2 regions of the Kitasatospora sp. NPDC043949 genome follow, and region 1 is predicted to be linked to the other one. Evidence: riboswitches for the same ligand, from Rfam matches in the RefSeq annotation. Region 1 holds a riboswitch; the other holds the start of a gene.

Region 1 (3,621 bases):
CGGGGTGTCTCCGGAGGTCAGGGCGCGGTGACGCCCGGCTGGGCGCCGGCGCCGAAGGACCAGCCCTCGACGTCGCCGGGCGCCGGGTTGTAGCTGCCCGCGCCGAGGTTGCTGTACGACCAGGGGCCGCCGTGCTGGGCGTGCCAGTACGACCAGTAGGCGCTGCCGGTGGGGTTGGCGCAGGTCGTCGGCAGGGCGTTGATGGTGCAGACGAAGCCCGGGTAGCGCGGGTGGAAGGTGTACGCGAACCCGGCGCCGGTCAGCGCGGCCAGGCCGCTGGCCGGGTCGCCGGGTGCGCAGCCGGTCTGGATGCCACCGCCGACGGCGGTGAAGTCGACCACGACGGTGACGCCGGTGGTGCCGTCGCAGGCGGCGGCCCGCGCCTGCGGGGCCTGGACGACGGAGGCGCCGAGCAGTCCGGCGGTGAGGGCAGCGGCGGCGGCGATCGACCCGAGGGTGCGGCGGGCCGGGCGCGCGGGCGCCATGGTGTCGGTCATCGGAGCTCTCCTCGCGGGGTCAGCGGGTGGTCGCCGGGCAGGCCGGCACGGGCGCGTCCGGGCGGGCACCGGCGGCGGAGAGGGTGGCCAGCGGGGTGCCCGCGAGGCCGAGGACGGCCTGCGCCGTGGCCCGGGCGCCGGTGGCCGGGTTGAAGCCGGTCGCGTCGTAGGCGACCGCCCCGCGCACGCCCGGGTCCGTGGCGCAGCCCTGCTGGAGCTTGACCAGGCTGCTCCAGCCCTTGAGGCCGGCCCCGAAGCGTCCGCCGGCCAGCAGCGCCTGCGTGGCGAGGCCGGTGGTGTTGGCGTTGGACGCGGCGGCCCCGGCGGCCGAGAAGCCGCCGTCGGCGTTCTGGTGGGCAGTCAGCCAGCCGAGTCCGGCGTCGGCCTTGGCGGTGCGGCCGGTCGCGGCGAGGGCCTGGGCGGCGAGCGCGGTGGCGTCCGGGTCGCTGGCGCAGGTGGCCTGGCCGAAGGCGACCGGGTACCCGCCGTCCGCGCACTGGCTGTTGGCGAGGAAGTCGACGGCCGTCGCCGGGGCCCCACCGGCCGTGCGGTGCAGGGCGATCACGGCCAGGGACTGGCCGAAGGCGTTGCTGTAGTCGCCCCACTGCGAGCGGTCGGAGAACCGGCCCTCGGCGGTCTGGAGCGAGCGCAGGCGGGCCGGCAGGTCGACGCCGCCGAAGGCCGTCGGGTTCCCGCCGCGCACCTCGACGGCGAGCAGCAGCTTGGCGGTCGCGCCCGCGTAGGCCTCGGTGGTGCCGTCGCCGAGGTAGCCGCTGATGACCTCGGGCTTGGCCAGCCAGGCGGTGGCCTTCGTGGCGGCCTGGTCGGAGCTGTGCGAGGCGGCGAAGGCCAGCACGGCGTCGATGGTCAGGCCCTGGTCGGGGTAGGCGGTCCCGTTGAAGACGGACTCGAAGTGGTCGCCGTCGACGAGTTGGCGGGCGAGCCAGCCGCCCGCGGCGGCGTCGGGGCGGACCGTCGGGGACGAAGTCGCGGCGGCAGGTGCCGCGTGGGCGGCAGCGGCCGCCGGGAGGACGGTGGCGAGGGCGAGCGCGGGTATCGCGAAGAGGCGCAGGGGGCGTCGGAACGAGGACACGGTGGGCCTTTCCGGGCCCGCACGCAGGGGCCCGGAGGACGGCGGCAACAAGCCGGGCAGCCCTCGGAGCTCCGGCCCGCAGACCACGACGGGAGGAGGGGACGACACACCTCCGCCGCCGGGTACTCGGGCTCGCCGCCGACATCGGATCGGCGGCCTACCGTTGCGGGTCAGCGCCGGATTCGAACCGGACTTCCCCCAGCGGCGGAGTCACAACATGACGGCCCATCATGGCGAGACGGAGAAGTCCCGGTCAAGGGATCGTCCGCCGCATCGCGCCACATCGCGCCGCGAACCGCTCGGACCGTCAGCGGTGAAGGAACTCCGGTGGGCGCTTCTCGGCGAAGGCCGCCATGCCCTCCTTCTGGTCCGCCGTGGCGAACGTGGCGTGGAACAGTCGCCGTTCGAAGCGGACGCCCTCGGCGAGCGTGGTCTCGTACGAGCGGTTGACGCTCTCCTTGAGCATGACGGCCGCCGGGGTGGACATCGCCGCGATCGTCTCGGCCACCGCCAGGGCCTCGGCCTGCAGTTGGCCCGCCGGGACGATGCGGGAGACCAGGCCGGCCCGCTCGGCCTCCTCGGCGCCCATCATCCGGCCGGTCAGACAGAGTTCCATCGCCTTCGCCTTGCCGACCGCCCGGGTCAGCCGCTGCGAGCCGCCGATGCCGGGGATCACGCCGAGCTTGATCTCCGGCTGCCCGAACTTCGCGGTGTCCGCCGCCAGGAGGACGTCGCACAGCATCGCCAGCTCGCAGCCGCCGCCCAGCGCGTAGCCCGCCACCGCCGCCACCACCGGCTTGCGCAGCGCGGCGAAGCGGTCCCAGGCGGCGAACCAGTCGCCGAGGTAGGCGTCGACGAAGTCGAGCGACTGCATCTCCTTGATGTCGGCGCCGGCCGCGAAGGCCTTCTCGGAGCCGGTGATCACCAGCGCGCCGATCTCCGGGTCACGGTCGAACTCCGTTGCCGCCTGCACGACTTCGTTCATCAGCAGGGTGTTGAGCGCGTTCAGCACCTTGGGCCGGTCGAGCGTGATCAGCCCCACCCGGCCCTTGCGCTCGACCAGGATCGTCTCGTAGCCGGTCACTTGCCGTCCTCCCGCAGGGTGGTGATGATCGCCGAGAAGTCCAGGCCGGCGCCCCCGTCGGCCTGAGCGAAGTCCGCGTACAGCTGTGCCGCCCTGCGTCCGAGGTCCGTGGGCAGGCCCGCGGCGTCGGCGGCCCCGGCGGCGAGTCCGAGGTCCTTGGCCATCAGGGCGGCGGCGAACCCGGCCGCGTAGTCGCGGTTGGCCGGGCTGGTCGGCACCGGCCCGGGGACGGGGCAGTTGGTGGTGAGCGCCCAGCACTGGCCGGAGGCGGTCGAGGCGACGTCGTAGAGGGCCTGGTGGCTGAGCCCGAGGCTCTCTCCGAGCACGAAGGCCTCGCTGACCGCGATCATCGAGATGCCCAGGATCATGTTGTTGCAGATCTTCGCGGCCTGCCCCGCTCCGGGGGATCCGCAGTGCACGACCTTGCGGCCCATCGCCTCCAGCACCGGTCGGGCCGCCTCGAAGTCCGGCTCGGCGGCTCCGACCATGAAGGTGAGGCTCGCGGCCGTGGCACCGACCACCCCGCCGGAGACCGGCGCGTCCACTGCCCGGTGCCCGGCGGTCACGGCCAGGTCGTGCGCCGCCCGGGCGTCCGCGACGTCGATCGTGGAGCAGTCGACGAAGAGCGTTCCCGGGCGGGCGGCGGGCAGCAGGTCCGCGTAGGCGGCCAGCACGTGCCGGCCGGCCGGCAGCATGCTGATGACGACGTCGGCCTCCCGCACCGCCTCGGTCGCGGACCGCGCCGGACGGACGCCGCCCTCCTCCGCCCGCCGCAGCGCCTCGGGTGCCAGGTCGTAGCCGGTCACGGTGTGCCCGGCCTCGGCGAGGTTGGCGGCCATCGGGCCGCCCATGTTGCCGAGGCCGATGAATCCGATGACTCCGTTGAATCCGTTGACTCCGTTGCGGCGGGTCACCAGCGCTCCAGGGGTGTGGTGGGGGCCAGGCCG
Region 2 (3,621 bases), on a different contig from region 1:
GTCTGGTTGGCGGCGCGGTTGGAGGCGTCCTTGAAGGTCATCCAGCCGTTGCCGGTCTGCGCCAGGGTGCGCATCATCCGGGCGTACAGGGTCTGCGCGGGGATGGTGCGCACGGCCTTGCCGGCCAGCTCGGCCTTGCGGTAGGCCTCGTCGAAGTCGGAGCCCCACAGGTCGACGAGCTCGGGCACGTCGGCGGGGGAGAACAGCGACCAGTCCTCGTTGGCGTTGACCCGGCGCATGAACTCGTCCGGGATCCAGTGCGCCAGGTTGAGGTTGTGGGTGCGCCGCGCCTCCTCGCCGGTGTTGTCGCGGAGCTCCAGGAACTCCTCGATGTCGGCGTGCCAGGTCTCCAGGTAGACGCAGGCCGCGCCCTTGCGGCGGCCGCCCTGGTTGACGGCGGCGACCGAGGAGTCGAGGGTGCGCAGGAACGGGACGATGCCGTTGGACTTGCCGTTGGTGCCGCGGATCAGGCTGCCGCGCGAGCGGATGCGCGAGTAGGACAGGCCGATGCCGCCGGCGTGCTTGGACAGCCGGGCGATCTGCGCGTAGCGGTTGTAGATCGAGTCCAGGTTGTCCAGCGGGGAGTCGAGCAGGTAGCAGCTCGACATCTGCGGGTGCCGGGTGCCGGAGTTGAACAGGGTCGGCGAGGAGGTCAGGTACTCCAGCCGGCTCATCAGGCCGTACAGCTCGGCGACCTCCCGCACCGACTGCTCGCTGTCGCCGACCGCCAGGCCGCAGGCGACGCGGAGCAGGAAGTGCTGCGGGGTCTCGATGACCTTGCGGGTGATCGGGTGGCGCAGCAGGTAGCGGGACTGCACGGTGCGCAGGCCGAAGTACTCGAAGCGGTCGTCGCCGTGCGCGTCGATCAGCGCGTCCAGGGCGGCGGCGTGCTTGGTGACGAAGGCGGCGGTGGTGTCGCCGATCAGGCCCTCGGCGTGGCCGACGGCGATCGAGGCGGCGAAGGAGCGCGAGCCCTGGCTGTTCGCCTCGTCGACGATCTCCAGGGCGAGCAGCCGGGCGGCCAGCTTCGAGTACTGGGGGTCCTCGGCGATCATCGACGCGGCGGCGTCCACGGCCAGCCCGCGCAGCTCGGCGAAGTCCGAGCCGGCGTGGCGGCCACGCAGCGCGGCGGCGGCGACATGGCCGGGGTCCACCTGGGGGAGATCGACGCTGCGGTCGGTGAGCAGCCGAAGGAGCGCGCCGCCGGGGTCGGAGACCGTCGGGTCGGTGGGGGCGGGGCCGGTGCCCTGGGCGGGCAGGGTGGCTGAGGCAGCGGTGGTCAAGGCGCTCTCTCCTGGCGGCGATCGGCGGCGGTGATCGGGGGGTACCGGGCCGTTCGGGGCAGGGGAGCACGGCACGTACGCAGGAAGCGTCGCGCGACGGTGGCGTCCCCGGCCCGCCCGCGAGGCCCGGAAGGTAGTTCTCGTGCTGGCGCGGCCTCTGCGGGAGGGCCCGTGCGCACACCGTCGGCAGGTACTCGGACTCGCGGGGCGGCTACTGGTAGCCGCCCGCTCACCGCTGCGGGGCAGTCCCGGATTCGCACCGGGTTCCCCTGCATCGACAGCAGGATTGAGCATACATCTAGTGGTGTCTCTCTGATGCGACCCCACATGTAGTACGGCGCGGTGTGTCGGAGCGATAACCGGTGGTGCCGGGAGGGGGCGGGTCGTGGCCTTGGGGCGCCTCGGATCCGGGCTTCCGGCGCCCTGATTCCGGGCTTCCGGCGCCCTGATTCCGGGCCCCGGCGTCCTGGTTTCGATACGGAACGGTCACCGGGCGGACCGGTTGCCGCGGGCATGCCCTACGATCTGGGCGCATGAGCGAGCGAAGCGCCGAGGGGCGCGTTTCGCGAAGCGATCATCGAGCGAAGCGAGGGGGCGCGTGAGCGACGGAACTGGCGCACCCGGGCAGGGTCCGCAGGGAACGCCTCCCACCGGGCCGGGGGACGCGCACGGTCAGCAGCCGCCGGTGGTGCCCGGTCCGGTGTTGCCGCCGAGCGGGGGCTTCGGGCCGCCGCCGGCCTCGTACGGGCCTCCGGTGCCGCCCGCGCAGCCGGTGGCGCAGCCCGGTCCGCCGGGGCAGCCTCCGCTGCCGCAGCCGGGACCGCCAGGGCAGCAGCTGCCGCCGCAGTGGCAGCCGAACCCCCAGGCGCACCCCCAGCCGCATCCCCAGGCACACCCCCAGCCGCATCCGCAGTCGTACCCGCAGCCCCAGGCGCCGCAGCGCGCCGAGCCGAACTGGGAGGCGCTGGCCGACCGCAACGCGGCGGACGGCAAGCGCCGCCGCCGACTGCGGGCCCTCGGCGTGGCGGTCGCGGTCGTCCTGGTCGGCGGCCTGATCGCGGGCGGGGCGGTGCTGCTGACGAAGGGCGGCGGCGACAAGCCGGTCGCCGGGCCGATCGCCTCGGCCTCCAACCGGCCGTCCTCCGCCGCATCGGGTGCCGCCCGGAGTGCCGCGCCGAGTGCCGCCGCAACCCCGGGCGGGAACCCGTCCGGCACCCCGGGCGGAGCGCCGGACGACCCGTCGAAGCCGATCTGGGAGGCCGCCACCGACCCGGCGCCGCAGGACGCGGGGGCACTGTTCTCCGCGCTCCAGGTGACGGTCAACGGTGCCACCTGGAACCGGACCTTCGTCTCGCTGGACTCGCCCTGCTGGGACGGGAACTCGACGACCGGCGGGCTCGGCAAGGTCCTCGGTGACCAGGGCTGCCAGAAGGTGCTCCGGGCGACCTACGTCTCCGGCGACAGCGCGGTGACCGTCGGCGTCGCGGTCTTCGACCACAAGATCCAGGCCGAGACTTCGATGAAGAGCTACACCGGCCACCTCAAGGGCGCCGTCGCGCCGGGCGCGCCGGCCTTCTGCGCCACTCCGGGCTGCACCAACACGCACAACACCCTGGGCCGGTACGCCTACTTCACGGTCGAGGGCTCGGCGAAGGGCGGCGACACCGCCGACGCCACCGCCACCGCGGCGGCCGTCGGCTTCGGCGAGCACGTGAAGGGCCAGCTGCTCCAGCGCGCCAAGGCCGCGTCCGCGGCCGCGCCGGGTGCGCCGGGGGCCGCCGCGGCCGGCTGATCCGCCGTGGCACCCCGGCCCCGGCGGGTTCGCTCGCCGGTGCCGGGGGAGTGTGGCAGGCTCTCGGGGCAGTCATTCGCACGAGTGTTCCGGTTGTGTCCGCCTGGGCCGGTGCCGGCGAGCAACCGGAGGAGCGGTCCGTGGCCCTGCCCAGAGCCCTGCGCGGCAGGCCCGCCGTCCTGGCCGCGGCCGGGGTCGTGGTCGCCGCGGGCGCCGTGGCGCTGTTGCAGCGTGACGGCCGGGCCGACGGCGAACGGCCCGCCCGCGTCCCGGTGACGGTCGGCCTCCCCGGCCGCACCCTGCCGCCGGAGGTCGGCCGGGACCTGCTCGCCCGGGATCCGCAGGCCTCGCCGAACGCCCGGGCCGTCCAGCAGCTGCTCGCCGACCTGGAGGGCCGGGCCCGCACCGGGCAGAGCGGCGGGACGGTGATCGGCCAGCACGTCGAGGCGCACAACGAGCGCAACAACCCCGAGTACGGCGACTACCGCGGCACCAAGCAGGTCGGCTACTACTACAAGAAGGCCGCCGACCTCACCGGCAAGCTGC

What was found. Region 1 has a riboswitch for cobalamin ahead of AC07AL_RS08695 (peptidase). Riboswitches for the same ligand answer to the same signal wherever they lie in the genome.
Region 2: linked by a shared signal. The riboswitch ahead of AC07AL_RS33085 (ribonucleoside-diphosphate reductase subunit alpha) and the one ahead of AC07AL_RS08695 (peptidase) in region 1 are both predicted to bind cobalamin.

The regions. Positions count from the first base shown of each region.
Region 1 is NZ_JBWKEQ010000007.1:136,247-139,867, reverse strand. It holds gene AC07AL_RS08700 (flagellar hook-length control protein FliK) at 18-497, opposite strand; gene AC07AL_RS08695 (peptidase) at 517-1,590, opposite strand; cobalamin riboswitch at 1,691-1,811, opposite strand; gene AC07AL_RS08690 (enoyl-CoA hydratase) at 1,898-2,674, opposite strand; gene mmsB (3-hydroxyisobutyrate dehydrogenase) at 2,671-3,588, opposite strand; gene AC07AL_RS08680 (enoyl-CoA hydratase/isomerase family protein) at 3,585-3,621, opposite strand, start outside.
Region 2 is NZ_JBWKEQ010000059.1:15,055-18,675, reverse strand. It holds gene AC07AL_RS33085 (ribonucleoside-diphosphate reductase subunit alpha) at 1-1,259, opposite strand, end outside; cobalamin riboswitch at 1,452-1,577, opposite strand; gene AC07AL_RS33080 (hypothetical protein) at 1,882-3,075, shown strand; gene AC07AL_RS33075 (glycoside hydrolase family 26 protein) at 3,216-3,621, shown strand, end outside.